Linked DNA regions of Cupriavidus taiwanensis LMG 19424. The protein of the gene in region 1 interacts with the protein of each later gene in a pairwise test. Links are inferred from orthologs where the notes say so. Each region holds a gene or a part of one and is shown on either strand. Other genes may lie near its edges.

Region 1 (15,735 bases):
GCGCGAGGCCGGTGTGCCGGCACTGGTCTGAAGCCTGTGAGCGGCGGCCTACCGGTACTGCGATGCCTGGGCGGACGCTGGCGTGCCGGTCTCGAACTCGGGGCCGGCATAGTCTTCTTCCACGGCCACGCTGCCGTCGAGCAGCCGCTGGCTCCAGTGGTCGAGCGCCACGCGCGCGGCCTGGCTGACATCGCGGCCCAGCGCCAGCCGCACCGCGGCCGGCGTCTCGAGTCCGAACTCGCGCGCCGCCCCCCATGCGATCCGGTCACGCGCAAAATCCGCGATCGCGTGCTCGACGCACAAGCCGCTATCGGCCACGGCCGAAGCCAGGAACACCTCCGGATGCCGGCGCGTCCAGTCCAGCACGTTGCCGATCTGGCGGATGCCGCTGGCACGGCAGGCGGCGATGGCGCCGTCGCGGCCGCCGTCGATCATCGCAAAGACGATATCGGCACCCGCCCGGGCCTGCGCGGTGACCGCGCGGCTGGCGAGTTCGGGATCATGCTGGTTGCCGCAGAAGGTGGTCAGCGCCGTCGCACCTGGCATGGTGCTGCGCACGCCATGGAGGAACGCCGCGCGGCCCTTCAGGCCGGGACGCACCTTCTCGCCGGACAGGTGCGCCACCACCCCGGTGCGTGAATCCGTCGCGGCCAGCACGCCGGCAAGGAACGCGGACTGTTCCTGCAGCACGGCGTAGCTCGCGGTGTTGGCGCACAGCACGCTGCCTTGCGTGACCACGAAGCGGCGCAGCGGATGGCGCGCCGCGGCCACGGCAACCGGATAGTCGCCCTGGCCGCCGTGGGCCACGACCAGGTCCGGTTCGCTTTCGCACAATGCCAGCAGGGCCGCGGCGCGCGCCTGCGGGTCCGGGTCGGCAATCCATGCCACGGCCACGTCATGGCCGGCGTCCCGCGCCCGCACGGCGCCGGCATGTCCGGCTTCGTTGAAGCTGCCGCGTCCCTCCGGCCCGAACAGCACCACCTGGATGCGCGCGCTCATGACAGCGTCGCCCCGGTGGCCGCAACTACCGGCCCCCATGCCTGCACCTGCTGCCGCACATAGGCGGCGAAGGCCTCGGGCCGGCGCTCGGCCAGCACGAAGCCCTGGGCCTCCAGGTGGCCGCGCACGGCGGGTTGTTGCAGGATGCCCTGCAGTGACTGATGCAAGCGTTGCACGATGTCCTCGGGAAGATTGGCCGGCGCCGAGACGCCGACAAAGTTTTCGGCCACCAGGCCGGGATAGCCCGCTTGCCCCACGGTGGGCAGCCGCGGCGCCTGCGGCACCCGCCGGGCCGAGGTCACTGCGAGCAGGCGCAGGTCGCCGGATTGCAGGAACGGCAGGTTCTGCGGCAACGCATCCACCGCGAACGGGATCTGCCCGCCGAGCAGGTCGGTGCGCATGGGCCCCGCGCCCTTGTAGGGCACATGGGTCAGCTTCAGCCCCGCCTGTTGCGCGAACAGTTCACCGACGATATGCGCCACCGACGCCGCGCCGCCGCTGCCGAACGGCACCGGATCGCGCTGCGCGCGGATCCACGCTGCCAGTTCCGCCAGGCTGCGCGCGGGAACCGAGGGGTGCACCGCGAACACCATCGGCACCGCGCCGATGTAATGCACGTGGGTAAAGCTGTGCACGGGATCGTAGCTGGGCCGCCTGAGCAGGAACGGCGAGATGCTCAGCGCCGCCGAGTTCGACATCAGCAGCGTGTAGCCATCGTTCGGCGCGGCGGCGACGGCCGCGGCACCGATGGTGGACCCCGCTCCCGGGCGGTTGTCCGTCACGAACGGCTGTCCCAGCCGCTCCTGCAGCAGCGGCGCCAGCAGGCGCGCGACGATGTCGCTGGACCCGCCGGGCGGGAACGTCACCACCAGCCGCACCGGATGCCGCGGCCATGCCGCGCCGCGCTCCGCCTGCGCCGGCATCGCGGCCAGCGCAGGGAGCGCGGGCAGTGCCAGCAGGCGTGCCATGCATTGTCTTCTGGAAACCACGATGCGCCCTCCGTCTTACAAGCGATGGCGCAGGCCGACACCGCCGCCGAACTTGTTGCCGCGCACGCCCATGAAGGCGGGCAAGGCATAGGCCCCGCTGATGCGGTTGAAGTCGGCTTCGGCGTAGACGCTGGTGCGCCGGGACAGCGCGTACTCGGCCACGCCGGTCAGCATCAGCCGATGGCCGCTGGCCGCGGTCTGCCGGTCATAGCCCGCGGCGAGCGACAGCGCCAGCGCGGGCGTCGCCTGCAGGGTGGCGCCGCCGGTCAGCACATGGTTGCGGGTCGGGGCGAGGCGGTAGCGATGATCCAGGTACCCCAGCGCCAGCTTGACGCGGCCAAGCTGGCTGCTGCCGCCGATGCCCCAGATCGTGCGCGCCTCCGCGGTCGGCAGCGCATCGGTACGCTGCAGCAGCGCCCCGACGTCGATCCGCGCCGTGGTCCAGGCCAGCGCCAGGCCCCGGCTGCTGCCGGCCCTCGCGTCACCAGGCGCTTCGCCGAAGGTGTAGTGCGCGGCCGCCGACAACGCGCCCAGCCTGCCCGCGTACTTGACCATGTTGTCCTGCCGCGGACCGGTGTAGCCGTTCAGGATGGCCACCGCATCCAGGTTGGGATGGCCATAGGGCTGGAAGCGGAATGTGGCATCGTAGGCTGTGGTGAACTGGCGGCCGAAGGTCAGCTTGCCCCACGCCTGGTGCTCGACGCCCAGGTACGACTGCCGGCCGAACAAGCGGCCCGCGCCCTGCGTGCCGACTTGTCCGTAGTTGGAGATCGCCGTCCCCTGCAGCGAGTTGCCGCTGGCAAGATCGAAGCCGCTTTCCAGGGTGAACAGCGCCGCCCATCCCCCGCCCAGCGCCTCGGTGCCGCGCATGCCCCAGCGCGAGCCGCTGAAGTAGCCCTCGCTCAGTTCGGCCAGGCGCTCGTCCCCGCGGTTATTGTCCGAGTACCGCACCATGGTGTCGATCAGTCCATAGACCGAAACCGACGCCGCCGGCTGTGCGCGCACCGGACCGGTGACCCCGCAAGCCATGCCTGCCACCATGCCGGCCATTGCCACGGGCATGGCGTAGCCGCGTCCTGCATTCCACACCCTCACGGGCACCTCCATTTTGCATACAAAATAAGAACGCAAAATATAGGGCTTGCCCGATGCAGCGCATACGAATGTGTGCGCATGAGGTCATGCGGTTTGTGTGGGTTCAGCGCAGCGAGACGGACCTGAATGAAGCTGGCCGCATGGCACGCTTGCATGCGTCGGCTCCAAAAAGCAGAACCCCCGCAGCGCGGGGGTTCGATGGCAATGCTGGCGAGCTAATGTCGCGATACTCAGAACGGAATATCGTCGTCCATATCCTCGAAGCCATTCGAGGCCGGCTGCTGCGGACGGCGTGCCGCGCCGCCCTGCTGGCCGCCGCCGCCCTGGGCACCACGGCCGCCGCCATAGCCGCCGCCCGACGACTCGCGGCTGTAACCGCCGCCGCCGCCGCCGCCGTAGCCGCCTTCATCGCCACCGCCGCCGCCGCCGCCCTGGCGCGAACCCAGCATCTGCATCTGATCGGCAACGATCTCGGTGGAGTACTTGTCCTGGCCGGACTGGTCCTGCCACTTGCGGGTGCGGATGCGGCCCTCGATATAGACCGACGAACCCTTGCGCAGGTACTGGGCAGCAATCTCTGCCAGCTTGCCGAACATCGCCACGCGGTGCCATTCGGTGGCTTCCTTCATCTCGCCGGACTGCTTGTCCTTGTAGCGGTCGGTGGTCGCCAGGCGCAGGTTGGTGACGGCGTCGCCGCTGGGCATGTAGCGCGTTTCCGGGTCTGCGCCGAGGTTGCCGACGAGAATGACTTTGTTGACCGATGCCATGTGAATGTTCTCCAAAAGCCACGCGCGGTGTTGAAAAGCGTGGCAATACGATGACGATGAAAGTAAAGCGGGTGTAGTTTGACGCGATCGTGCCGCGACGTAAACGAACATCGCGCCCCCGCCAGAATGCCGGGTGGCGCGATGATGCTAGGCCTCTTTCCGGCCCGAATGCTTTACGAAATGATGCGAAACCGGCGCCGGCTCAGGCCGCGGTGGCCGGTACGGCTTCCTGTCCGCGCGCCGGCGGCGCCTTCATGCTCCAGGCGATTATAAGCCACAGCAACAGCACCGCCGCGCAGCCCACGAACACGGCGCTGCGGCCCTCGTGCTCGAGCAGCCAGCCGCCGGCGGCACCGCCCAGGAACAGGCCCAGGGCCTGCGTGGTGTTGTAGACGCCGAGCGCCGCGCCGCGCGCGGCCGCGGCGTAGCGTGACACCAGCGACGGCTGCATTGCTTCGAGCACATTGAAGGCAACGAAGAACAGCAGCAAGACGCCGACGATCGCCCACAGCCCGTGCACCGCGGCGAACAGCAGCTGCACCGCGGTCATCAGCGCGACCGCGCCCAGCAGCACCGGGCGCACGCGCCCGTAGCGCTCGGCCGCCATCATCGGCCCGAGCATCAGCACGAAGGACACCAGCACCACCGGCAGGTAGACCTTCCAGTGCTGGTCCAGCGGCATGCCGGCATCGGCCAGCATCGCCGGCACCACCATGAACATCGCCACCTGCGACGCGTGCAGCGCCAGCACGCCGACGTTCAGCCGCGCCAGGTCGCCATTGAGCAGTACCTTGCGGAACGGCAGCCGCACCGGGTGTGGCGGCGGCGGGGTCGGTACCAGGAACACGGTCACGCCGATGGCGACCAGCCCCAGCACCGACATCAGCCCGAAAATGCCGGACATGCCGATGCTGTGCAGCAGCGGCGAGGCAATCACCAGCGACAGCGCAAAGGTCAGCCCGATGCTGCCGCCCACCATCGCCATGGCCTTGGTGCGATGGCGCTCGCGGGTCAGGTCGGCGATGCAGGCGGTGATGGCGGCCGAGATCGCGCCCATGCCCTGCAACGCGCGCCCGGCGATGATGCCGGACAGCGTGTCGGAAAACGCGGCGACCAGGCCGCCCGCGATAAACAGCAGCAGGCCGCCGACCATCACCGGCTTGCGCCCGACGCGGTCGGACAGCCAGCCCAGCGGGATATGAAGGAAGGCCTGCATCAGGCCGTAGATGCCCATGGCCAGGCCCACGCGCTGGGCGTCCTGCCCATCGGCCAGGGTCCGCGCGTATTCGGCGAAGACCGGCAGGATCAGGAACAGGCCCAGCATGCGCAGCGCAAAGATGCTGGCCAGCGAGACCGCGGCACGCAGTTCGGCGCGCGTCATGCGTTCGCGCGCGGGGGCCTGGGATGCGTCGGCGGCACCCGTTTCCGGGGAAGAAGAAGGGATCGACGGCATTGCGATCGTGGGATCGTGTGGATTCGGGGTCGCGCTGATTGCCGCCGGGGCGGCAAGGGTCCTGGGTCCGCTGGTGGCCGGACAACCCCGGAAACCGAAGTTGGGTATATTAACAGGTTTGCTCCTTCGCGCTTCCCGGGTCACCTGGCCATGCCGGTAACCCCCAGGAGGTGCGCCCGGGCGCGCATTCCGGCCGGGGCGGCCTGCCTGGCGACGACTTTTCGGCATATGGAAGAAATCAAGATCCGTGGGGCGCGTACCCACAACCTCAAGAACATCAATCTCGACCTGCCGCGCAATCGGCTGATCGTGATTACAGGGCTGTCCGGCTCGGGCAAGTCCTCGCTGGCCTTCGACACGCTCTATGCCGAGGGCCAGCGCCGCTACGTCGAGTCGCTCTCCGCCTACGCCCGGCAGTTCCTGCAGCTGATGGAAAAGCCGGACGTCGACCTGATCGAGGGGCTGTCGCCGGCGATCTCGATCGAGCAGAAGGCCACCAGCCACAACCCGCGCTCCACCGTCGGCACCGTCACCGAGATCCACGACTACCTGCGCCTGCTGTACGCGCGCGCCGGCACCCCCTACTGCCCCGACCACAACCTGCCGCTGCAGGCGCAGAGCGTGTCGCAGATGGTGGACGCGGCGCTGGCGCTGCCGGAAGACACCAGGCTGATGATCCTGGCGCCGGTGGTGGTCGACCGCAAGGGCGAGCACTCGGACCTGTTCGACAGCATGCAGGCGCAAGGCTTCGTGCGTTTCCGCATCCGCTCGGGCGGCGGCACCGCGCACGAGGCCGAGGCCAAGGTCTACGAGGTCGACCAGCTGCCCAAGCTGAAGAAGACCGAGAAGCACAGCATCGACGTGGTGGTCGACCGCGTGAAGGTGCGCGCCGACATCAAGCAGCGCCTGGCCGAATCGTTCGAAACCGCGCTGCGCCTGGCCGATGGCCGCGCGCTGGCGCTGGAGATGGACAGCGGCAAGGAGCACACCTTCAGCTCGCGCTTTGCCTGCCCGATCTGCTCGTATTCGCTGCAGGAGCTGGAGCCGCGGCTGTTCTCGTTCAACAACCCGATGGGCGCTTGCCCAAGCTGCGACGGACTGGGCCAGATCACGTTCTTCGATCCCAAGCGGGTGGTGGCGTTTCCCAACCTGTCTCTGGCGTCGGGCGCAATCAAGGGCTGGGACCGCCGCAACCAGTTCTACTTCCAGATGCTGCAAAGCCTGGCGGCGTACTACGACTTCGACACCGACACCGCGTTCGAGGACCTGCCCGAAACGGTGCAGCAGGTGGTGCTGCACGGCTCGGGCGAGCAGGAAATCCCGTTCACCTATATCAACGAGCGCGGCCGCGCCACGGTGCGCGAGCATGTGTTCGAAGGGATCATTCCCAACCTGGAACGCCGCTACCGCGAGACCGATTCCGTTGCCGTGCGCGAGGAACTGGCCAAGTACCAGAACAACCAGCCCTGCCCGGCCTGCCACGGCACGCGGCTGCGCACCGAGGCCCGCCACGTCAAGCTGGGCGAGGGCGAGCAGGCGCGTGCGATCTTCGAGATCAACGGCTGGCCGCTGCGCGATGCGCTGACTTACTTCCTGACGCTGGACATGCACGGCGCCAAGCGCGAGATCGCCGACAAGATCGTCAAGGAGATTACCGCGCGGCTGAACTTCCTCAACAACGTGGGGCTGGACTACCTGTCGCTGGAGCGCAGCGCCGATACGCTGTCGGGCGGCGAGGCCCAGCGCATCCGGCTGGCGTCGCAGATCGGCTCGGGCCTGACCGGCGTGATGTACGTGCTGGACGAGCCCTCGATCGGCCTGCACCAGCGCGACAACGACCGGCTGATCGGCACGCTCAAGCACCTGCGCGACATCGGCAACTCGGTGCTGGTGGTCGAGCATGACGAGGACATGATCCGCGCGTGCGACTACGTGGTCGATATCGGCCCGGGCGCGGGCGTGCACGGCGGCATGATCGTGGCCGAGGGCACGCCGCGGCAGATCGAGGCGTCGCCGGCTTCACTGACCGGGCAATACCTGTCCGGCCAGCGCCGCATCGAAGTGCCGAAGCAGCGCACCGCGCCCGACGACGAGCGGCTGCTGCGCATCGTCAATGCCAGCGGCAACAACCTGCGCAACGTCACCGCCGAAGTGCCGGTGGGCCTGCTGACCTGCATCACCGGCGTGTCCGGCTCGGGCAAGTCGACGCTGATCAACGACACGCTTTACCACGCGGTGGCGCGCCACCTGTACGGCTCGACTCCGGAGCCCGCACAGCACGACCGCATCGAGGGGCTGGAGCATTTCGACAAGGTCATCAACGTCGACCAGAGCCCGATCGGCCGCACCCCGCGCTCGAATCCGGCCACCTACACCGGCCTGTTCACGCCGATCCGCGAACTGTTCGCCGGCGTGCCGTCGGCCAAGGAACGCGGCTACGACCCGGGCCGCTTCTCGTTCAACGTCAAGGGCGGGCGCTGCGAGTCATGCCAGGGCGACGGCGTGCTCAAGGTCGAGATGCACTTCCTGCCCGACGTGTACGTGCCCTGCGACGTCTGCCACGGCAAGCGCTACAACCGCGAGACGCTGGAGGTGCTGTACAAGGGCAAGAACATCTCCGAGGTGCTCGACCTGACCGTCGAGCAGGCGCACGAGTTCTTCAGCGCGGTGCCCGTGGTACGGCGCAAGCTGCAGACGCTGCTCGACGTGGGCCTGGGCTATATCCGGCTGGGACAGTCGGCGACCACGCTGTCGGGCGGCGAGGCGCAGCGCGTCAAGCTGTCGCTGGAGCTGTCCAAGCGCGACACCGGGCGCACGCTCTATATCCTGGACGAGCCCACCACGGGCCTGCACTTCCACGACATCGAGCTGCTGCTCAAGGTCATCCACAAGCTGCGCGACCAGGGCAATACCGTCGTCATCATCGAGCACAACCTGGACGTCATCAAGACCGCCGACTGGCTGATCGACATGGGGCCCGAAGGCGGCGCCGGCGGCGGCCAGGTCATCGCGCGCGGCACGCCGGAGGCGGTGGCGAAGAGCAAGGCGAGCTTTACGGGCAAGTATCTGGCGCCGCTGCTCAAGCGCGCGTAACGCGCGCACTGCCCGCCGGGCCGCGGCTCAGTCCAGCCCGGCCGCCGGCAACACCCGCGTGCGCCGCGCCGCACCACCGTGCGGCAACTCGATGACCACGCCGCCACCGCTGTCGGCACCGTGCCCGGTCAGCGCGGTGATCACCACCTGGTGCGTGACCATCAGGTAGGGACCGCCACGCGGGTCTAGACCGTCGATCAGCCGCGACAGCTGCGCGACCTGCGCGTCGCGGCGCTGCGCATCCCCGCCGAAGAATGAATTGAGCAGCGGCTGCACCTGCACCGGTCCCAGCCCGATCAGCCGCGCCGTGTCCTGGCAGCGGCACCAGGCGCTGCTCCACACCTGCGTCGGCCGGAAGCCGGCCGCCTTCCAGCTCGCGCCCAGCCGCGCCGCCTGCTCGCGCCCGCGTGCGTCGAGGTTCCGCTGGGTGGCGCAATCCGCCAGCCGGAACCCCGGCGGATCGCCCACGCCCGGCGCGCTGGCATGGCGCAATACCACCACGACATTGGGGTGCCGCAGTTCGGTCAGCGCGACCTCGTGCTGTGATGCCGGAGCGACCTGTGCGGCGGCAAGCGTCGGGGCGATGGCAAGCACGGCAAGCCATCTGAAAAAGGCGGGCATGTGCGGCTCCGGTGGTGGGCCAACTCGTCCGGTATAGCAGGTGCCGGCTTGCTTTCGCTACCTCGCGCCCTACCATGAAGCGGACGGCGACACACATCGCCACGGGAGCTACGCCATGGAACTGACGGTCGTACCGGTCACCAAGCCGGAAGCCACCAACTTCATCTTTGGCCAGTCGCATTTCATCAAGACCGTTGAAGACCTGCATGAGGCGCTGGTCGGCACGGTGCCCGGCATCCGCTTCGGGCTGGCGTTCTGCGAAGCGTCGGGCAAGCGCCTGGTGCGCTGGTCGGGCACCGACGAGCCACTGATCGACATGGCCTGCGAGAATGCACGCGCCATCGGCGCGGGGCACAGCTTCCTGATCTTCCTGGGCGACGGCTTCTTCCCGGTGAACGTGCTGGGCGCGGTGCGCGCGGTGCCGGAGGTGTGCCGGATCTACTGCGCGACCGCCAACCCGACGCAGGTGATTGTCGCGCAGACCGATGCCGGGCGCGGCGTGGTGGGTGTGATCGACGGCGCCTCGCCGCTGGGGATCGAGACCGAGGCGGATGTGGCCGAGCGCAAGGCGCTGCTGCGCAAGTTCGGCTACAAGCTGTAGCCGTGCCGCTCAGTGCTGCGCCGCCTGCACGCTGGTGACCGGCGCCACATCGTCTTCCTTCATCCGGCTGCGGTTCAGTACGCCGGCCTGCTCCAGCACCGGATAGGCCGTCGCGCAGAACAGCGAATTCAGCCGCTTCAGCTCGCTGATCACGTCCAGGTGCAGCGAGCTGGTCTCGACGCTTTCCGCGGTCTGCACTGCCACGCGCTGCAGATGGGTGCGCGCGTACTTGCGCTCCAGCTCGCGGAAGTTGGCCTTCTCCGCCATCAGCGCCTGTGCGCTCTTGAGGTCGCCGTTGAGAAAGACCGACAAACCCAGCCGCAGGTTGGCGACCAGGCGCGCGTGCATCTCGGCGATCTCCTGCATGCCGGCCTCGGAGAACATCAGGTTGTGGGCGATCTTCTTGTCCTTGGTATCGAGCAGGATGCGCTCGATGATATCGCCGGCATGCTCCAGGTTGATGGTCAGCGAGATGATCTCGGTCCAGCGCTGGCCGTCGCGCTCGTCCAGCGCTTCCAGGCTGATGCGGGTCAGGTAGAGCTTGATCGCGGTGTAGAGGTCGTCGACCTCGTTGTCGATGCGGCAGGTCGCCGTGGCCAGCTTGGCATCGTTGGTGCGCATCACGCGCAGCATGTTGTCGAGCATCTGCTCGACGCGGTCGCCGATGCGCAGCACCTCGCGCGCGGCATTGGACAGCGCCAGCGTGGGCGTCGATAGCGCGGCCGGGTCCAGATGGCGCGGCGTGACCTGGCTGTCGCCGGTATTGCGCCCGGGCAGCACCTTTTCGCACAGGCGCGCCAGCGGCGCCGTGGCGCCGAGCAGCAGCACCGCCAGCGCGACGTTGAACAGCAGGTGGAAATTGACGATCAGCCGTTGCGGCTCATGGTCGACCAGCGCAAGCAGTTCCTCGGCCTGGCCCAGCAGCGGCAGCGCGATCAGGCAGCCCAGCAGGCGCGACAGCAGGTTGCCCAGCGTCACGCGCTTGCCCGGCTGGTTGTTGCCCGAGGTTGTCAGCAGCGCCGAGACGCCCGAGCCCAGGTTGGCCCCCAGCACCAGCGCCAGCGCCACGTGGATCGACACCACGCCGGCGGAGGCCAGCGCGCCGCAGAACAGCACCACCGCCAGGCTCGAATAGCACAGGATGGTCAGGAACGCGCCGACCAGCATGTCCAGCCCCGCATCGCCGGTCAGCGAGGCAAACAGCACCTTGACGCCGGCGGCCTGCACCACCGGGCGGGTCGCGATCGAGATCAGTTCCAGCGCCAGCGTGATCAGGCCCAGGCCGATCAGTACGCGGCCGACGTGGCCGGGCTTGCTGCCCTTCCAGGTCAGGTGGCAGATCACGCCGACGAAGATCAGCAGCGGCGACAGCCACGACAGGTCCAGCGAGAACACCTGCACCATCAGCGCGGTGCCCACGTTGGCGCCCAGCATGATCGCCAGTGCCGGCGCCACGGCGATCAGGCCCTGGCCGACGAAGGAACTGACGATGACCGCGGTGGCGTTGCTGCTCTGGACCAGACCGGTGACGCCCAGGCCGGCAAGGAAGGCGGTGAAGCGGTTGGAGACGCTTGTCGACAGCACATGGCGCAAGTTGGCGCCGTAGACGCGCAGGATGCCGACCTTGACGATGTTGGTGCCCCAGACGAGCAGGGCAACGCCCGATAACAGGTGAAGGAGTACGCCCATGGTGCGCCTTTGCGTGACCGGTGCCGAATACTGAATGGAGGCTCCGCCCGGTCATCATGTCGTTGTCAAGGGCTCATTATGCGCCCGGCCCCCGGTACCGGCAACGGCATGGGCTCGCGCTGCGGGCGGCGGACAACACCGCCATGCGGCCGCACAGGTCGCCGGCTTGCCATCGGCCCGGATCAGGGCAGCGCCACCTTGATCCCGAGCCCGACAAAGATGGCCCCGGCGGCACGGTCCAGCCAGCGCCCGGTGGCCGGCCGGCGGCGCAGCCAGGCGCCCAGCCAGCCCGCGCACAGGCCGAACAGCGAGAACACCACCGCGGTCTGCAGCATGAAGACCACGCCCAGCAGCAGGAACTGCAAGCCCGGATGGGCCGCATCGGCCCGCACGAACTGAGGCAGGAACACCAGGAAGAACAGCGTCACCTTGGGGTTCAGCATGTTGCCCAGCACGCTCTGGCGGAATACGCGCGCGAGCGGCACGGCCTCGACCGCGCCGCCCTGCGCCAGCCCGCCCTTCGCACGCAGCGCCTGGATGCCGATCCAGATCAGATAGGCCGCGCCGGCGTACTTGATCAGTTGGAAGGCCAGCGGCGAAGAACGCAGCACCGCGGCCAGCCCGACCGCGGCAATCACGGTATGGAACAGGCATCCGACCGAAAAGCCCAGCGCCGCCACCAGCCCGGCGCGCCGCCCCTGCGCCATGCCGCGCGCCAGCACCTGCAGGTTGTCGGGCCCCGGGGCCACGGTCACGGCGACCGAGGTCAGCAAGAACAGCAGCAGGTCAGGCATGCACCCTCCTTTGGTGGATCTCCGTGGTGGCCCGCATCGCTCAGTGCCCCTCGAACTTGCACACGGTAAACAGCGGCAGCCCTGCGCCATGCAGCAGCTTCGATCCGCCCAGCTCGGGCAGGTCGACGATGGCGGCGCCCTCCACCACCGTCGCGCCCAGGCGCTCGAGCAGCTTGCGCCCGGCCATCATGGTGCCGCCGGTGGCGATCAGGTCGTCGACCAGCAGCACGCGGTCGCCGGTCTTGCAGGCGTCGGCGTGGATCTCGACGGTGGCGCTGCCGTATTCGAGCTCGTATTCCTCGGCCACGGTCTGGAACGGCAGCTTGCCCTTCTTGCGGATCGGCACGAAGCCCAGGTTCAGCTCGTACGCCACGATCGCGCCCAGAATAAAGCCGCGCGCGTCGATGCCGGCGACCAGGTCCAGCTGCGCGTCCATATAGCGGTGCACGAAGACGTCGATCAGCACGCGCAGGGTCTTGGGATCCTGCAGCAGCGGCGTGATGTCGCGAAACATCACCCCGGGCTGGGGCCAGTCCGGCACGGTCCGGATGCGCTCGCGCAGGTAGCCGGTGACGTCGCCGAGGTCGGGGGACTGGATGATGGAATCTGCCATGGCGGTTAGGGGAGATGGGCGCGCGGCGCGCCGGTCAGAAAGCGGTGGCAGCGGCATGCGGCGGGCGCGGTAGCCAGTTACCACCCGCGCCACCGGGACGCCCAGCACAATGGCCCTGCCGGCCGCACGGGCTGCCGCGCCGGCCTGCCGCGTCCGGCACCCGCCGGACACCCGTAACCATACAGGAGACCACGATGGCGAAAAAGATTCTGATGCTGGTGGGCGACTACGCCGAGGACTACGAAACCATGGTGCCATTCCAGGCGCTGCAGATGGTCGGCCACGCCGTCCACGCGGTGTGCCCCGACAAGCGGGCGGGCGACGCGTGCGCCACCGCGATCCACGATTTCGAGGGCGACCAGACCTACAGCGAGAAGCGCGGCCACAACTTCACCCTCAACGCCACCTTTGCCGAGATCGATCCGGCCAGCTACGACGCGCTGGTCATCCCCGGCGGGCGCGCCCCCGAATACCTGCGCCTGAACGCGCGTGTGCTGGAGATCGTGCGGCACTTCGCCCAGGCCGGCAAGCCGATTGCCGCGGTGTGCCACGGCGCCCAGCTGCTGGCCGCCGCCGGCGTGCTGGAAGGCAAGACCTGCTCGGCCTACCCGGCCTGCGCGCCGGAGGTGAAGCTGGCTGGCGGCACCTATGCCGAGATCCCGGTCGACCAGGCCCACACCGATGGCAACCTCGTCACCGCCCCGGCCTGGCCCGCGCACCCGGCCTGGCTGGCGCAGTTTCTTGCGGTGCTGGGCACGCGGGTCGTACATTAGTGCTTTCCGCACGCGGCGCCCCCACGCGCGATGCATGGCTTGCCGACCCGGCGGGCCATGCACGTCCCGCCGGCCGCGCCGCCCGCCAGGGAGCCCTTGATGTGTGAGATCTTTATCCGCGCCAATCCGGCGTCTTACCAGAGCCAGTCGCGCTCGCTGCGCCTGCATGGCGCAGCCACCAGCATCCGGCTGGAAAGCCTGTTCTGGGAAGTGCTCGAAGAACTGGCGCAGCGCGACGGCATGACCGTCAACCAGTTGATCACGCGGCTGCACGACGAACTGACCGAACACCGCGGCAGCGAAGCCGTGGCCGGCAATTTCTCGTCGTTCCTGCGGGTGTGCTGCCTGCGCTACCTGATGCTGCAGGGCGAGGGCCGCATCCCTGCCGATCGCGACGTGCCAATCCGCTCGCTGGATGCGCGCGCGGTGCTCGACAACCTGCCGGAATCCTGGGTCGAGCCGCGGCCGCACTGAACGCCGTGCCCCCCGGGGCGGCGGCGCGCCCCCTCGCGTTTGAGTGCTCAGCCGTTCAGGATGCGCGTCTCCGCGGCCTCCAGCGCCTCGGGCGGGCCGCGCAGCACGACGATATCGCCGGGCTCCAGCACGGTCTCGGGCTGCGGGTCGAAGGCGCGGATGCCGCGCCGGCGCACCGCGGTCACCTCGACCCCGATGCGCTCCAGCCCCAGCACGCCCAGGCGCCTGCCCACCGCGGTGGATTGCGGCCCGAGCGACACCGAGTGCAGCCGCACCGAGTCGCGCTCGACCATGTCCTCTTCGTCGTCGCGCCCGTGGAAATAGCCGCGCAGCAGGCTGTAGCGCGCGTCGCGCGCCTGCTGCACGCCGCGCACCACGCGCCGCATCGGCACCCCCAGCAGCACCAGCGCGTGCGAGGCCAGCATCAGGCTGCCCTCGATGATCTCCGGCACCACCTCGGTGGCGCCGGCCTTCTGCAGCGTGTCCAGTTCGGAATCGTCGACCGTGCGCACGATCACCGGCAGCGCCGGCGCCAGCTCCTGCACATGGTGCAGCACCTTCAGCGCCGACGGGGTGTTGGCATAGGTAACGATCAGGGCGGCGGCGCGGTGGATGCCGGCGGCGATCAGCGCCTCGCGCCGGCCGGCGTCGCCATAGACCACGGTGTCGCCGGCCGCGGCGGCCTCGCGCACGCGGTCCGGGTCCAGGTCCAGCGCCACGTAGTTGATGCCCTCGCGCTCCAGCATGTGCGCCAGGTTCTGCCCGCTGCGGCCGAAGCCGCAGATGATGGCGTGCTTCTCGGTCTGCAGGCTTTGCGCGGCGATGCGGGTCATGTTCAGCGACTGCATCAGCCATTCGTTGGCGGCGAAGCGCAGCACGATGGCGTCGCTGTACTGGATCAGGAATGGCGCCGCCAGCATCGACAGCAGCATCGACGCCAGGATCACCTGGATCAGCACCGGGTCGACCAGGTTCAGCCCGTCGATCTGGTTGAGCAGCACGAAGCCGAACTCGCCCGCCTGCGCCAGCCCCAGCCCGGTGCGGATGGCCACGCCCTGGCGCGAGCCGAACACGCGCGCCAGCGCCGCGATCAGCACCAGCTTGAACAGCACCGGCACCACCAGCAGCGCCAGCACCAGCCAGAGATGGTCCAGCACCACGCGGATATTGAGCAGCATGCCGATGGTGACAAAGAACAGCCCCAGCAGCACGTCGCGGAACGGCTTGATGTCTTCTTCCACCTGGTGGCGGTAGGGCGTCTCCGAGATCAGCATGCCCGCCATGAAGGCGCCCAGCGCCATCGACAGGCCCAGCCGCTCGGTCAGCGCCGCCATGCCCAGCGTGACCAGCAGCAGGTTCAGCATGAACAGTTCCTGCGAGCGGCGCGCCGCCACCACATGGAACCAGCGGCTCATCAGGCGCTGGCCCAGGAAGAAGATGACACCCAGCGCTACCACGATCTTGAGCGTGGCCAGGCCGAGCGCCATCATCAGGTCACCCGGATCGCGCGACAGCGCCGGGATCACGATCAGCAGCGGCACCACCGCCAGGTCCTGGAACAGCAGGATGCTGATGATGTTGCGCCCGTGCTCGCTTTCCAGCTCCATGCGCTCCGACAGCATCTTGGACACAATGGCGGTGGAGGACATCGCCAGGGCCCCGCCCAGCGCCACCGAGGCCTGCCACGACAACGGGAACAGCCAGTTAAAGGCCCAGCTGGCCGGCACTACCGCCAGCATCGACAGCACCACCTGCGAGCCGCCCAGGCCGAACA
Region 2 (15,197 bases), 820 kb from region 1 along the record:
CTCCACCGGCCCTGCCCGCGTCAGCCTGCGCTGGCGTGCGTCAGACCGTGAACGACTCGCCGCAGCCGCACTCGTCCTTGACGTTGGGGTTGTTGAAGCGGAAGCCTTCGTTCAACCCTTCGCGCGCGTAGTCGAGTTCGGTGCCGTCGATATACGGCAGGCTCTTCGCGTCGACGATGACCTTGATCCCGTGCGATTCGAACACGTTGTCTTCCGGCAGCAGTTCGTCGACGTATTCCAGCTTGTAGGCCAGGCCCGAGCAGCCGGTGGTCTTCACGCCCAGGCGCAGGCCCACGCCCTTGCCGCGGCGTTCCAGGTAGCGCGCCACATGCTTGGCGGCCTTCTCGGTCATGGTGATCATCGTTGCGTTCCTTCGTCGATGCCGTGGTCAGTGCGACAGCTCAGGCGGCCTTCTGCTCGGCGCCGTGCTTCTTCTTGTAGTCTTCGACGGCGGCCTTGATCGCGTCTTCGGCCAGGATCGAGCAGTGGATCTTCACCGGCGGCAGCGCCAGTTCCTCGGCGATCTGGGTGTTCTTGATCTCCAGCGCCTGGTCCACGGTCTTGCCCTTGACCCACTCGGTCACCAGCGACGACGAAGCGATGGCCGAGCCGCAGCCATAGGTCTTGAACTTGGCGTCTTCGATCACGCCTGCTTCGTTGACCTTGATCTGCAGCTTCATCACGTCGCCGCAAGCCGGGGCGCCGACCATGCCGGTGCCGACCGCGTCGTCGTTCTTGTCGAACGAACCGACGTTGCGGGGGTTTTCATAGTGGTCGAGAACCTTCGTGCTGTATGACATTTGGCTTACCTCTTGCGTATCTTTTACGGGGGGTCTTGCTGTTATTTTCGCGGGATCCGGCGGGTGTTCAGTGCGCAGCCCACTGGATCGAATTCAGGTCGACGCCGTCCTTGAACATTTCCCACAGCGGCGACAGGTCGCGCAGCTTGCCGATCTTGCTCTTGAGCAGCTCGACGGTGTAGTCGATTTCCTGCTCGGTGGTGAAGCGGCCCACCGTGAAGCGGATCGAGCTGTGCGCCAGCTCGTCGTTGCGGCCCAGCGCGCGGAGCACGTACGAGGGCTCCAGCGAGGCCGAGGTGCAGGCCGAGCCCGACGACACCGCCACGTCCTTGATCGCCATGATCAGCGACTCGCCTTCGACGAAGTTGAAGCTGACGTTCAGGTTGTGCGGCACGCGGTGCTCCAGGTCACCGTTCAGGTAGACCTCTTCCATGTCCGACAGGCCGTTCCACAGGCGGTCACGCAGCATGCGGATGCGCTCGTTTTCGGTCGCCATCTCTTCGCGGGCGATGCGGAAGGCTTCACCCATGCCGACGATCTGGTGCGTGGCCAGCGTGCCCGAGCGCATGCCGCGCTCATGGCCGCCGCCGTGCATCTGCGCCTCGATGCGCACGCGCGGCTTGCGGCGCACGTACAACGCGCCGATGCCCTTCGGGCCGTAGGTCTTGTGGGCCGAGAACGACATCAGGTCGCACTTCAGCTTGTTCAGGTCGATCGCCACCTTGCCGGTCGCCTGCGCGGCGTCGCAATGGAAGATGATGCCCTTCTCGCGGCAGATCTCACCGATCTGTTCGACGTCCTGGATCACGCCGATCTCGTTGTTGACCAGCATCACCGACACCAGGATGGTGTCCGGGCGCAGCGCCTGCTTGAACACGTCCATGTCGAGCAGGCCGTTTTCCTTCACGTCCAGGTACGTCACTTCAAAGCCCTGGCGCTCCAGCTCGCGCGTGGTGTCGAGCACGGCCTTGTGCTCGGTCTTCACGGTGATGATGTGCTTGCCCTTGCCCGAATAGAAATTCGCGGCGCCCTTGATCGCCAGGTTGTCCGATTCGGTCGCCCCCGAGGTCCACACGATCTCGCGCGGGTCGGCACCGACCAGTGCGGCCACCTGCTCGCGCGCCTCTTCCACCGCGCGCTCCGCGTCCCAGCCGTACGCATGGCTGCGCGACGCGGGATTGCCGAACTGCTCGCGCAGGTACGGAATCATCTTGTCCGCCACGCGCGGGTCCACCGGCGTGGTGGCCGAGTAATCCATGTAGATGGGGAAATGTGGGGTGCTCATCGTTATGACTGCCTTGTAAGGGACCGCTGATCGCTGTGTTGCTGTCTTGCCCGCGCGCTCAGGATTGCGCCAGGCTGAAAACTGAATTCACCATTCTGGCCCGGACCGGCTTTTCCTGCTTGTCGGCCTTGCCGCGCGCGGCGGCGACCGGCTGCGCGGCGTCTTCGCGCATGTCGTGCAGCACGGCGGGCTGGCGCTCGCGCTGCTGGTCCACCAGGTTCTTGAGGGAAACGGAGTCGAGGTACTCGACCATCTTCTGGTTCAGCGTGGCCCACAGCTCGTGGGTCATGCAGCGCCCCGAGCCGTCATCTCCGTTACAATTGCCCTTGCCGCCGCACTGGGTGGCATCCAGGGGCTCGTCCACGGCGATGATGATGTCCGCCACGGTGACGTCCTCGGCCTTGCGCGCCAGACTGTAGCCGCCGCCCGGGCCGCGCACGCTTTCGACGATCTCGTGCCGGCGCAGCTTGCCGAACAGCTGCTCCAGGTACGACAGCGAGATCTTCTGCCGCTGGCTGATGCCGGCGAGCGTGACCGGTCCCTGGTCCTGGCGCATGGCCAGGTCGATCATGGCAGTGACCGCGAAGCGGCCTTTGGTGGTCAGTCTCATGGTGCAGGGCTCTGGGGTGAAGCGTGGGGGTGAAGCTAATACTTGATCGTTTCCGTCAAGTATAAAGGTACCCGACTAATTCAGTCAACTACCCCTGCCGCACCGCACCACCCCGACCCACCCTGCCCCTCAGGCCTGGCGCCCGCCTGCAGCCGCCCGCTCGGGCGCCACGCGCGGCGGTACCAGCAGCGACAGCGGCTGTTTCAGGATGCGCCGCCGCACGGCCGCGCTCAGCTCGGCGCGATCGACCCGCCGCAGATTGCGTGACCGCAGCGCCATATTGAACGCCAGCGCGAAGCTGACCGCCACATTCAGCATGCCCATCAGCGCAATGCCCGCGACCGCCAGCCACAGCGCCGGCATGCGCAGCGCATCCCACCCCAGCACGCCGATCGCCGCGCCGACCGACCCGGTCGACAGCGTCACATGGCGCACTTCCATATGCGGGCCGAAAAAGCTCAGGATCTCGGGCCCCAGCCCCAGCAGCAGCCCCAGCGACACATTGGCGACGATGCCCGACAGGTTGCGCTTCCAGAAGTCCGCCATGCGGGTGGCGCCGCGCGCGCCCAGCACATATTGCAGGCGGCGGTGGCAGGCCATCACGTCGTGCACGCGATGCAGCGCGAACCAGTTGTCGGCCCAGCCCGCGAACAGGCTGGACAGCCACAGCAGCACGCCGGTAAAGGCCGCGTATAGCGGCGTCGGCCCCAGGATCGAGAAGGACTCGATGGTGGCGATCGCCTTGGCCGGAGTGATCAGGTTGGTGCCCAGCAGCCGATGCGCCAGCCACTGGACGCCCAGCGCCACCGGAAACACCACCGCCAGGTTGCCGGCAATGGCGGCCGCGTTGGAGCGGATCATGGCGACGGTGTCGTCGACGAAGATCTCGCGCCCTTCCGGCCGCCCCGCGCCGTCGAGCCGGTGCGCCAGCGCGGGCCCGGTCATGGCCGGCTGCTTGGTCGCCAGCGTGAAGTGCGCGAAATGGATGGCGAGGAAGCTGCCGGCATAGTTGAGCGAGGCCAGTACGCCCTCGCTGAACTTGTCCAGGTGCAGCCCGTAGATCAGGAACTTCAGGTACACCGTGGCCACCGAGACCAGGCCGCCGCCGGCCGCGGCCCGCACCAGTTCGGCATATTCGCGGCGGTCGCGCGTGATGTAGTGCTCGCCGGTCTCGGCCGAGCGTTCCACCACCTTGCGCGCCAGCTGCGCGAACGAGGTCCCGGCCAGATGCGCAATGCTGCGCCGCGCCTGGGTCGAGCGGATCAGCTCGGCCACCAGGTGCGCCGGCATGCCGCGCCGGCCGGGCTCGACCCACGCCGCCAGCAGCAGCTCGATGCGGCTGAGCTGCACCTTCATGCGCTCGATCTGGAACACCACCTCGACCGACACGCCGTTTTCCTCCAGGTCTTCGTACACCTGGCGCGCGGCCGCGTGGCAGCCGTCGAGCAGCGCGCGGAAGTAGTTCAGGCGATGCCCGAAGCTGCTGTCGTCGCGGCGCAGCCCGTCCTCGCGCAGGGCCTGGATGGCCTCGTCCAGGCGAAAGAACGGCGTGTCCTCGACACGCCCCGCCAGCCGCGAGCGGATCGCCTGGCTCAGGCCGGTGGCGCGCACCTGGCTGACCAGCACCGCGATGCTGGTGACCAGCGTCTGTCCCAGCGCCTCGCGGTAGCGCGCCAGGCCGGACGCCGCGCCATCGGCGTGGCCGGCCTCCAGCACGCGTGCCAGCCGGGCCATCAGCATATCGTCGATGGCCTCGACCCAGTCGGCATCGTCGTCGCCGACGAACACCAGCGTGAACAGCGCGGCCATGTCGCTGCGGTTCGGCGGCGGCGGCAGGAAGCGGCTTTGCAACCGGCTCACCATCTCGCTGAAAAAGCCGGGGTGCTGGGCCACGCCGGTATCGCAGAACAGGCCGGTGGGATCGTTCTCGCGCAGCAGGCTGCGCACTGTCCGGGCAAAGCGCGCGGCCCAGTCCGGGTGCCGCTCCAGCACCTGCAGCAGGTAGCGCAGCCGCACGTGCTCCGGATAGCGGCGCGGCGCGCCGTCTTCCTCGCCGTCAGCGTCGGCGCCGAGTCCGCCGTCGCGGCGGATCCAGAAGGCCAGTTCGATCAGCCAGCCGTTGCGCTCGGCCAGCGGCGCCTCAGGATCGGCCGCGGCCAGGATGGCGTCGAGCTGCAGGCTGGCATTGCGCGACTCGCGCCACTTGCGGAACAGTTTGCGAAGCATGGATTCTCGTCGGGTACGGGCCGCCGGCCGCGGGCGCATCGCGCCACGGCGGGGCCCGGGAAAGACAGCGCGAAGGCTGGCTGGATCAGCCGGCCGGAGGCTGCAGGCGCTGGCGCAGTTCGGCCACCAGGCCGTCGCAGGCATCTTCGATGTAGTCGAGCACGCGCTCGAAGCCATCGCCTTCGCCGTAATACGGGTCCGGCACCTCGTCGGCGTCGTGGCGGGTGGCGAAGCTCATCAGCAGCCGCACCTTGTCGCCGGCATCCGGGCGCAGCCGCAGCAGGCCGGCAAGGTTCTCGCGGTCCATCGCCAGGATCAGGTCGAAGCGGTCGAAGTCCGGCACGCCGACCTTGCGCGCGCGCAGCGCGGACAGGTCATAGCCGCGCTGCAGCGCATGGCGCTGGGTACGGGGATCGGGCGCGCGGCCGAGATGATATTCGTGCGTGCCCGCCGAATCCAGCTCAACCAGCGCCGCCAGTCCGGCGGCATCGAGCTTGGCGCGCAGCACGCCCTCCGCCGTGGGGGAACGGCAGATATTCCCCATGCAACACATCAGGATGGCGTATGGCTTCATCGGATCAAGGCTTGGCAAGATGGCACGGCAGGCGCGATTCTACCTGCGGCGCCTTGCCGCCTCCCCGCTTGCCGCCGCCGGTCGCTAGGCGAGCTGCTTGGCCAGGCGCTCGCCGTGCGCAAACCCGGCCACCAGCGCCGCCTCGGCCGACTTGTAGTGGTCGGTAATGAGCGAGGTCTCGGTCAGCGTGCCCGCGGCCCGGATGTTGGTGCCGGGACGGCAGACGCGCACGGTGTACGACCATTCGCTCTGCGAGCGCTGCCTGACCTGCACTTGCACTTCGTGGGTTTCATAGACCTTCTTCTTCCATTCGCCGATGTCGGTCATTGTGGTTCTCCACGGGAAATGGGGGTCCCGGCTGGCGGGCTAGCTGACCTCGCCCGCGTCGATCGCGCGCATGGCGCCGGCCTCCGCCAGGGCAATGGCAGCTTCGGGGGTGGGCGCGTCGCCGGCGATGGCCTCGAAGCTCGGGCCGGTCGGCTCGCCGAAGGCGTCGGCGATGCGCATCTGCGCGGCAAAGCCGCCGGTGGTATTCGGAACCGCGGTGACGACCACTGCGTAGCCGCCATACTCGAACTGGCGTTCCATCGTGCCTCCTTCCGGGTCGTCCCTGGCCTGGCCCGTCGCTGCCCGGCCCTTCCTGCCAGTGCCGCCGAGGATTTCACTATAGGCGAAGCGCGCCCGGCGTTGCGGCGTATCAGGCAGGCGGCAGCGCGCCCTCGCCGCTGGCGCCGAACACCTGCGCCTTCAGCTTGGCCAGCTGGTCGCGCACCTGCGCGGCCTGCTCGAACTCCAGATTGCGGGCATGGTCAAGCATGAGCTTCTCCAGCCGCTTGATTTCCCTGGACACCTGCTTCTCGCTCATGTCCTCATAACGGGCCTGCTCCTGCGCGGCCTGTAGCTCGGCCTTGGCGTCGCTGGCGTTGTAGACGCCGTCGATGATGTCCTTGATGCGCTTGACCACGCCGCGCGGCGTGATGCCGTTGGCTTCGTTGAAGGCGATCTGTTTCGCGCGGCGGCGCTCGGTCTCGTCGATGGCCTTCTTCATCGAGTCGGTCATGCGGTCCGCGTACAGGATCGCGGTGCCGTTGACGTTGCGCGCGGCGCGGCCGATGGTCTGGATCAGCGAGCGCTCGGCCCGCAGGAAGCCTTCCTTGTCCGCATCGAGGATCGCCACCAGCGATACCTCGGGAATGTCCAGCCCCTCGCGCAGCAGGTTGATGCCCACCAGCACGTCGAAGGTACCCAGGCGCAGGTCGCGGATGATCTCGACGCGCTCGACGGTATCGATATCCGAGTGCAGGTAGCGCACCTTGACGCCGTTCTCGGTCAGGAACTCGGTCAGCTGCTCGGCCATGCGCTTGGTCAGCGTGGTCACCAGCACGCGCTCGCCGGCCTCGACCCTGGCATGGATCTCGGACAGCAGGTCATCCACCTGCGTGGTCGCGGGGCGGACCATGATGATCGGATCGACCAGCCCGGTCGGGCGGACCACCTGCTCCACCACCTGGCCGGCGTGCTCCTGTTCGAACTGTGCCGGCGTGGCCGTGACGAACATCACCTGGCGCATCTTGCGCTCGAACTCGTCGAACTTCAGCGGCCGGTTGTCCAGCGCCGACGGCAGCCGGAAGCCGTATTCCACCAGCGTGGTCTTGCGCGCGCGGTCGCCGTTGTACATGCCGTTGAGCTGCCCGATCAGCACGTGCGACTCGTCCAGGAACATCAGTGCGTCGGGCGGCAGGTAGTCGACCAGCGTCGGCGGCGGATCACCGGGACGCGCGCCGGAGAGGTGCCGCGAATAGTTCTCGATGCCCTTGCAGAAGCCCAGCTCCGACAGCATCTCGAGGTCGAAGCGGGTGCGCTGCTCCAGCCGCTGCGCTTCCACCAGGCGGTTTTCCTTGTGGAAGAACTCGAGACGCTCGCGCAGTTCGGCCTTGATCGCCTCGATCGCGCGCAGCACCGTTTCACGCGGGGTCACGTAGTGGCTCGACGGGTAGACCGTGAAGCGCGGGATCTTCTGCCGCACCCGTCCCGTGAGCGGGTCGAAGAAATGCAGCGACTCGACTTCGTCGTCGAACATCTCCAGCCGCACCGCCATCTCGGCGTGTTCCGCCGGGAAGATGTCGATGGTGTCGCCGCGCACGCGAAAGGTGCCGCGCTGGAAGTCGGTTTCGTTGCGGGTGTACTGCATCGCGATCAGGCGCGCGATCACGTCACGCTGGCTGATCTTGTCGCCGGCCCGCAGCGTCAGGATCATCTGGTGGTATTCGGTCGGGTTGCCGATGCCATAGATCGCCGACACGGTCGCCACGATGACGGTGTCGCGGCGCTCCAGCAGGCTCTTGGTCGCCGACAGCCGCATCTGCTCGATATGCTCGTTGATCGACGAGTCCTTCTCGATAAACAGGTCGCGTTGCGGAACGTAAGCCTCGGGCTGGTAGTAGTCGTAGTAGCTGACGAAGTACTCCACCGCATTGCGCGGGAAGAACTCGCGGAATTCGGCGTAGAGCTGCGCCGCCAGCGTCTTGTTGGGTGCGAACACGATGGCCGGGCGCCCGAGGCGGGCGATCACGTTGGCCATGGTGAAGGTCTTGCCCGAACCCGTCACGCCCAGCAGGGTCTGGTACGACAGGCCGTCTTCCACCCCCTCCACCAGCTGCCGGATCGCTTCCGGCTGGTCGCCGGCGGGCGGGAACGGCTGGTACAGCTGGAACGGGGAATCCGGAAATGTGACGAATTTGTCTTCGTCCAGGGCCGGCGCGGCTTCGGCAAGGTTCGTCATAGGGGCGTGACTAGGGAAATACCTGAGGAAAACGGGCGGATTACGCTAGAATCTTGGGGTTGTCAGCCCCCGCTTCAAGCCAAGAAGAGCGCGGCCGGGCCTGCCAGCCTCCAGCGCAGTACGGAGCATTCTACGCCTTCCGTTTTTCACATAGCCGACCACGAGATTCCAAATGAGTTTGTTTTCTGCCGTCGAGATGGCCCCGCGCGACCCGATCCTGGGCCTCAACGAAGCCTTCAATGCCGACACCCGCCCGACCAAGGTCAACCTGGGCGTCGGCGTGTACTTCACCGACGAAGGGAAAATCCCGCTGCTGCGCGCCGTCCAGGAGGCAGAAAAAGCCCGTCTGACCACCGCCACCCCGCGTGGCTACCTGCCGATCGAAGGCATCGCCGCCTATGACCAGGCGGTGCAGACGCTGCTGTTCGGCAAGGAATCGCCGCTGATCACGGAAGGCCGCGTGGTGACGGCCCAGGCACTTGGCGGCACCGGCGCACTGAAGATCGGCGCCGACTTCCTGAAGCGCCTGTACCCGGACGCCAAGGTCGCCATCAGCGACCCGAGCTGGGAAAACCACCGCGCCCTGTTCGAATCCGCCGGCTTCCCGGTGGTCAACTACGCCTACTACGACGCCCCCAGCCACGGCCTGAACTTCGCCGGCATGGTGGCATCGCTGCAGTCGTTCCCGGCCAACACCATCGTCGTGCTGCACGCCTGCTGCCACAACCCGACCGGCGTCGACCTGTCGCCCGAGCAGTGGAAGCAGGTGGTGGACCTGGTCAAGGAACGCAACCTGATCCCGTTCCTCGACATGGCCTACCAGGGCTTCGCCGACGGCATCGACGCCGATGGCGCCGCGGTGCGCCTGTTCGCCGACTCGGGCCTGCCGTTCTTCGTGTCGAGCTCGTTCTCGAAGAGCTTCTCGCTGTATGGCGAGCGCGTCGGCGCGCTGTCCATCGTCACCACCAGCAAGGAAGAATCGCAACGCGTGATGTCGCAGGTCAAGCGCGTGATCCGCACCAACTATTCCAACCCGCCGACCCACGGCGGCACCGTGGTCGCGACCGTGCTGAACAGCCCGGAACTGCGCGCCATGTGGGAAGAAGAACTGGCCGAAATGCGCGACCGCATCAAGCTGATGCGCCACGCGCTGGTGGACAAGCTGGCCGCCAAGGGCGTGCCGGGCGACTTCTCCTTCGTCAAGGCCCAGCGCGGCATGTTCTCGTATTCGGGCCTGACCTCGGCCCAGGTGGACCGCCTGCGCAACGAGCACGGCATCTACGCCGTCAGCACCGGCCGCATCTGCGTGGCGGCGCTGAACAGCCGCAACATCGATGCGGTGGTCGACGCGATCGCGGCCGTGATGTAACGCCACGATGAGTTGCCGCGCCGCAACGGACGGCAACTGGCGTAGGCATCACAAAACATAAGAAAAAAAGCGGCTTCGGCCGCTTTTTGCATTTGTTTGCGAAGTTGTAGGACGTTGTCACCGAAAAATCAGGCCAATGCCTTATTGTGTTCCACGCATACGGAAGTACTTTAAGGTATATGCTGCAAAGCAAGATCGTTAGCACGGTCGTTCGATTCAGGCATAATCGGCGCCACACGATCCATGGTGTATTGTCAGTACATTGTTACTTGGTGGTACGCATTCTCAGTAAGACCAGGCAGAAACGGCATGCTCTATCAACTGCATGAGTTCCAGCGCTCGATCCTGCACCCGCTGACCGCGTGGGCCCAGGCGACCGCCAAGACCTTCACCAATCCCCTCAGCCCGATGTCGCTGGTACCTGGCGCTCCGCGCCTGGCCGCCGGCTACGAACTGCTGTACCGGCTCGGCAAGGAATACGAAAAACCGGCGTTCGACATCCGCTCGGTGCGCTCCAACGGGCGCGACATTCCCATCGTCGAGCAGACCGTGCTGGAAAAGCCCTTCTGCAAGCTGCTGCGCTTCAAGCGCTATGCCGACGATCCCGAGACCATCAAGCTGCTCAAGGACGAGCCCGTGGTGCTGGTGGCCGCGCCGCTGTCGGGCCACCATGCCACGCTGCTGCGCGACACCGTGCGCACGCTGCTGCAGGACCACAAGGTCTACGTCACCGACTGGATCGACGCCCGCATGGTGCCGGTCGAGGAAGGCGCCTTCCACCTGTCGGACTACATCTACTACATCCAGGAATTCATCCGTCATATCGGCGCCGAGAACCTGCATGTGATCTCGGTATGCCAGCCCACGGTGCCGGTGCTGGCCGCCATTTCGCTGATGGCGTCCGCCGGCGAGAAGACGCCGCGCACCATGACCATGATGGGCGGCCCGATCGATGCGCGCAAAAGCCCGACCGCGGTCAACTCGCTGGCGACCAACAAGTCCTACGAGTGGTTCGAGAACAACGTCATCTACACCGTGCCGGCCAACTATCCCGGCCACGGCCGCCGCGTCTACCCGGGCTTCCTGCAGCACGCCGGCTTTGTCGCGATGAACCCGGACCGGCACCTGTCCTCGCACTATGACTACTACCTGAGCCTGGTCGAGGGCGATGCCGACGACGCCGAGGCGCACGTGCGCTTCTACGACGAGTACAACGCGGTGCTCGACATGGCCGCCGAGTACTACCTGGACACCATCCGCGAGGTGTTCCAGGAATTCCGCCTGGCCAACGGCACCTGGGAGATCGACGGCAAGCCGGTGCGTCCGCAGGACATCAAGAGCACGGCGCTGATGACGATCGAGGGCGAGCTGGACGACATCTCCGGCGCGGGCCAGACCGCCGCGGCGCACGACCTGTGCGCCGGCATCCCGAAAAACCGCAAGCAGCACCTCAATGCCGTGCGTTGCGGCCACTACGGGATCTTCTCGGGCCGGCGCTGGCGCGAGGACATCTACCCGCAGCTGCGCGACTTTATCCGCAAATACCACCAGGCCCCGGCGGCCGTGGCCAGCAAGTAAAAGACAAACGCCCGCGCAAGCGGGCGTTTCTGTCTGGGCAGCGTTGCCGGCGGCTCATGGCTTCTTCAGGTAGCTCAGCAGCATGTCCGTGTGCAGTTCGGCAAAGCGCTCGTGCTCCTGCTGCGATGCCACGTCGCGGCCGATCACGGCGCTGATGGTGTAACGGTTCGACAGCACGTAGTAGCCGAGCGCGGAAATGGTCAGGTAGAACTGCGGCACGTCGATCTGGTCGCGGAACAGTCCCTGCTGCTGGCCGCGCCGGATCACGTCGGCGAGCACGTCGACCACCGGATTGATCAACTGCTGCAGCTGCGCGGATTTCTTCAGGTGCCGTGCCTCGTGCAGGTTTTCGCTGTTGACGAGGCGGATGAACTCGGGATGCTCGTAGTACCAGTCCCAGACGAAGCGGGCCAGCGTGCGTACGCCCTCGACCGGGTCTTCGTCGACCAGGTGCAATTGCTCTTCGGCGGCGCGGAAGTTAGCGTATTGCTTCTCCAGCACCGCCAGGAACAGGCCCTCCTTGCTGCCGTAGTAGTAATACAGCATGCGCTCGTTGGTCTCCGCGCGCCGGGCAATCTGGTCGACGCGGGCGCCGGCCAGACCACCCTTGGCGAATTCCTCGGTGGCCGCAGCGAGGATGCGTCGGCGCGTCCCTTCCGGGTCGCGTTTGGTCTTGGGCTCTGTTGACATGGAGTGTGGTTGATCGTTGCGCGGATTATGGCACAGGCCGGAATGCGGCAATCCGGCCGCGCGACGCGCATCATCGCCGTTTCTGTCCGCCGGCGAAATCGGGGATAATCCTTGCGGCGCGAAAACCGCAGGGTCCGCAGAGACTCCGGTGCCGCCGGGGCCGCCAGCACATTGTCCGCCCCGTAAGGGCCGCCGTTATGTCGCCAACCGCTCACAGCACCGCGCAAATTTGGCGCTCTGCCGGTGGCCGGCGCCGCGCTGGCGCGGCTTTTTGATCCGCTCTTGTCCCCTAGATTGCTGTCCGTTGTCGTGAATCCCGCCGTCAAGTCCCTCGCCGACCGTATCGAGGCGCTGCTGCCACAGACCCAGTGCACCAAGTGCGGCTTCAGCGGCTGCCGCCCCTACGCCGAAGCCATGGCCAGCGGCGAGGCCGCCTGCAACCGTTGCCCGCCGGGCGGCGCGCAAGGTATCGAGCGCCTGGCCGCGTTGCTGGGCACCGAGCCCCTGCCGCTCGATCCCGAACGCGGCACCGAGCAGCCGCGCGCCGTCGCCCGCATCGACGAGAGCCTGTGCATCGGCTGCACGCTCTGCATCCAGGCCTGCCCGGTCGACGCCATCGCCGGCGCCGCCAAGCAGATGCATACCGTGATCCCCGACCTGTGCACCGGCTGCGACCTGTGCGTGCCGCCCTGCCCGGTCGACTGCATCGACATGGTGCCGGTTACCGGCACGCGCACCGGCTGGGACGCGTGGTCGCAGGCGCAGGCCGATGCCGCGCAGGCACGCTACCTGGCGCGCACGGCGCGGCTGGTGCGCGAGCGCGAAGAAAACGACGCACGCCTCGCCGCCAAGGCCGCCGCCAAGCTTGCCGCGGTTCAGGCCGAAGCGCCCGAGAACGATGCCGAGCGCGCCGCGCAGGAACGCAAGCGCGCCATCATCCAGGCCGCGATCGAACGGGCGCGGCAGAAGCAGCAGGCCGCGCGGCCGCGCAATACCGAGAACGTGTCGGCCGCGGTGCAGGCCCAGATCGACGCCGCCGATGCGCGGCGCGCGCGCGCCGGGCTGACGCCGGGGCAGGACGATCCCAATACTGGCCAGGACCCGGCTACCGACCGGAAACAAGAACCATGAACGCTGCCAAGTGCCGTGCCATCTTCGAGACACTGCGCGAAGTCAACCCGGCCCCGGCCACCGAACTGGAGTACAGCTCGCCGTTCGAGCTGCTGATCGCCGTGCTGCTGTCGGCGCAGGCCACCGACGTTGGCGTGAACAAGGCCACGCGCCGGCTGTTCCCGGTCGCGCATACCCCGCGGCAGATGCTGGAGCTGGGCGAAGCTGGCCTGAGCGAATACATCAAGACCATCGGCCTCTACAAGACCAAGGCCAAGCATGTGATCGAGACCTGCCGCATCCTGGTCGAGCGCCATGGCGGCAAGGTGCCGGCGCAGCGCGAAGCGCTGGAAGCGCTGCCGGGCGTGGGCCGCAAGACCGCCAACGTGGTGCTCAACACCGCGTTCGGCCAGCCCACCATCGCGGTCGACACGCATATCTTCCGCGTCTCGAACCGCACCGGCCTGGCGCCGGGCAAGAACGTCGACATCGTCGAGCAGAAGCTGCTCAAGTGCGTACCGCATGAATTCCTGCACGACGCCCATCACTGGCTGATCCTGCACGGGCGCTACGTGTGCAAGGCGCGCAAGCCGGAATGCTGGCATTGCGCCATCGAACCGCTGTGCGAGTTCAGGGAGAAAACCCCGGCACCGCAGCTGTAGCCGCTACCTCCCCGGGCTCGTGCGCCAGCACCATCGCCAGCTGCAACGCGGTGCGCGCCACGACGTCGACATCGGGGGTGTAACCGTGGCGGATCCAGCGCACGGCAAGATGGACCACCCCGCCCGCCACGCCTGCCGTCAGCAGCGGGTCATGCTGGCGCCCTGGCGGCAGCAGCGCTTGCGCGAGCAGGCCGCCAAACTCGTCCAGCGAGTCGGCCAGCGCGCCGTCGACCAGCTTGCTGACACCGCGGATCTCTACCAGAAACACCCGCGCCGAACGCGGTTCGCGCTGCAGTGCGCCGAAATAGGCCCGCAGCATCGCCAGCGCCCGTTGCGGGCCGTCGTTGCCGGCCGCCTCGCCCGCCTGCGCCAAGGTGTGCAGCAGGCGATGGGTCACCGTTTGAAACGATGCCAGCAGCAAGGCCTCGCTGTTGGTGAATGACTCGTAGAAATAGCGTTCGGTCAGGCCAGCGGCCTCGCACACGGCCTTGACCGTGGCGTTCTGGTAACCGCGCTCGCCATAGACCTGCACGGCCGCGGCGATCAGTTGCGCGCGGCGCTGAGCGCGGCGCTCTTCGGCTTCGGCGCCGCGATAGCGGCGCGCGGGAGTCAGCTCGGGGGTCATGCGCGCCATTATGACATTCCCTATTGTCAGAAAACTTGCGGGATCGCTTCTGACAACCTATGTTGTCAGAAGTGTCACTCGACCGGATGCCTCCCATGCGTGAAGCCAGTTCCGATGACGCAGTTCTCGATGTGCTGATCGTCGGCGCCGGCCTGTCCGGCATCGGTGCAGCGCGCCAGCTGCAACGGCGCTGTCCGGGCAAGCGCTACGCCATCCTCGAGGCGCGCGACGCCATCGGCGGCACCTGGGACCTGTTCCGCTACCCGGGCATCCGCTCGGATTCGGACATGTACACGCTGGGCTACCGCTTCAAGCCCTGGCGCGGCGCCAGGGCGATCGCCGACGGCCCCTCGATCCGCGCCTATATCCGCGAGACCGCTGAAGAAACCGGCATCACGCGCCATATCCGCTTCGGCCACCGCGTGGTCGGCGCGGCGTGGGACAGCGCCGACGCTTGCTGGACCGTCGAAGCCGAACGCAGCACTGACGGCAGCCGGCTGCGATTGCGCGCACGCCTGCTCTATGTGTGCGCCGGCTACTACAGCTATGCCGAGGGCCACCGTCCCGCGTTCGACGGCGAGGACCGCTTTCGCGGCCGCATCGTGCACCCGCAGTTCTGGGACGAGTCGCTCGACTACGCCGGCAAGCGCGTGGTGGTGATCGGCAGCGGCGCCACCGCGGTCACGCTGGTGCCGGCGATGGCCGCCAGCGCGGCGCACGTGACCATGCTGCAGCGCTCGCCCACGTATATCGTGACGCGCCCAGGCGAGGACGCCATCGCGCGCACCCTGCGCCGCGTGCTGCCCGAACGGCTGGCCTACACCGCCACGCGCTGGAAGAACGTGCTGCTCGGCATGACCTTCTTCCAGCTGGCGCGGCGCCGGCC

The links.
Region 2: the proteins of uvrA (region 1) and uvrB interact in binary tests that used the Escherichia coli proteins (3 or more experiments, as listed by UniProt). The link is inferred for Cupriavidus taiwanensis LMG 19424 from one-to-one orthologs.

Annotation. Positions count from the first base shown.
Region 1 is NC_010528.1:336,175-351,909, reverse strand. Bases 5,141-8,596 are described here. They hold uvrA (excinuclease ABC subunit UvrA), read left to right. Parts: upstream 5,141-5,531; coding sequence 5,532-8,396; downstream 8,397-8,596. Other genes in these bases: RALTA_RS01675 (histidine phosphatase family protein), read right to left, coding at 8,424-8,596; RALTA_RS01685 (MFS transporter), read right to left, coding at 5,141-5,303. Also shown: RALTA_RS01710 (GGDEF domain-containing protein), read left to right, coding at 1-31; RALTA_RS01705 (BMP family ABC transporter substrate-binding protein), read right to left, coding at 49-999; RALTA_RS01700 (Bug family tripartite tricarboxylate transporter substrate binding protein), read right to left, coding at 996-1,967; RALTA_RS01695 (porin), read right to left, coding at 2,004-3,050; RALTA_RS01690 (single-stranded DNA-binding protein), read right to left, coding at 3,314-3,850; more of RALTA_RS01685, read right to left, coding at 4,053-5,140; more of RALTA_RS01675, read right to left, coding at 8,597-9,017; RALTA_RS01670 (adenosine-specific kinase), read left to right, coding at 9,133-9,618; RALTA_RS01665 (Na/Pi cotransporter family protein), read right to left, coding at 9,628-11,307; RALTA_RS01660 (LysE family translocator), read right to left, coding at 11,490-12,101; RALTA_RS01655 (adenine phosphoribosyltransferase), read right to left, coding at 12,142-12,714; RALTA_RS01650 (DJ-1/PfpI family protein), read left to right, coding at 12,909-13,487; RALTA_RS01645 (ribbon-helix-helix domain-containing protein), read left to right, coding at 13,587-13,961; RALTA_RS01640 (cation:proton antiporter domain-containing protein), read right to left, coding at 14,009-15,735. UniProt on the Escherichia coli protein: The UvrABC repair system catalyzes the recognition and processing of DNA lesions. UvrA is an ATPase and a DNA-binding protein. A damage recognition complex composed of 2 UvrA and 2 UvrB subunits scans DNA for abnormalities.
Region 2 is NC_010528.1:1,156,444-1,171,640, reverse strand. The notes cover bases 5,736-8,653. They hold uvrB (excinuclease ABC subunit UvrB), read right to left. Parts: upstream 8,278-8,653; coding sequence 6,193-8,277; downstream 5,736-6,192. Other genes in these bases: RALTA_RS05400 (amino acid aminotransferase), read left to right, coding at 8,450-8,653; RALTA_RS05410 (hypothetical protein), read right to left, coding at 5,862-6,083; RALTA_RS05415 (hypothetical protein), read right to left, coding at 5,736-5,822. In the rest of the region: RALTA_RS05450 (DUF3565 domain-containing protein), read right to left, coding at 1-6; iron-sulfur cluster assembly protein IscA, read right to left, coding at 41-361; Fe-S cluster assembly scaffold IscU, read right to left, coding at 402-800; RALTA_RS05435 (IscS subfamily cysteine desulfurase), read right to left, coding at 868-2,091; Fe-S cluster assembly transcriptional regulator IscR, read right to left, coding at 2,144-2,695; RALTA_RS05425 (site-specific recombinase), read right to left, coding at 2,825-4,921; RALTA_RS05420 (low molecular weight protein-tyrosine-phosphatase), read right to left, coding at 5,007-5,495; more of RALTA_RS05415, read right to left, coding at 5,580-5,735; more of RALTA_RS05400, read left to right, coding at 8,654-9,646; RALTA_RS05395 (polyhydroxyalkanoate depolymerase), read left to right, coding at 9,956-11,224; RALTA_RS05390 (TetR family transcriptional regulator), read right to left, coding at 11,279-11,914; electron transport complex subunit RsxB, read left to right, coding at 12,224-13,045; nth (endonuclease III), read left to right, coding at 13,042-13,686; RALTA_RS05375 (TetR/AcrR family transcriptional regulator), read right to left, coding at 13,655-14,320; RALTA_RS05370 (flavin-containing monooxygenase), read left to right, coding at 14,407-15,197. UniProt on the Escherichia coli protein: The UvrABC repair system catalyzes the recognition and processing of DNA lesions. A damage recognition complex composed of 2 UvrA and 2 UvrB subunits scans DNA for abnormalities.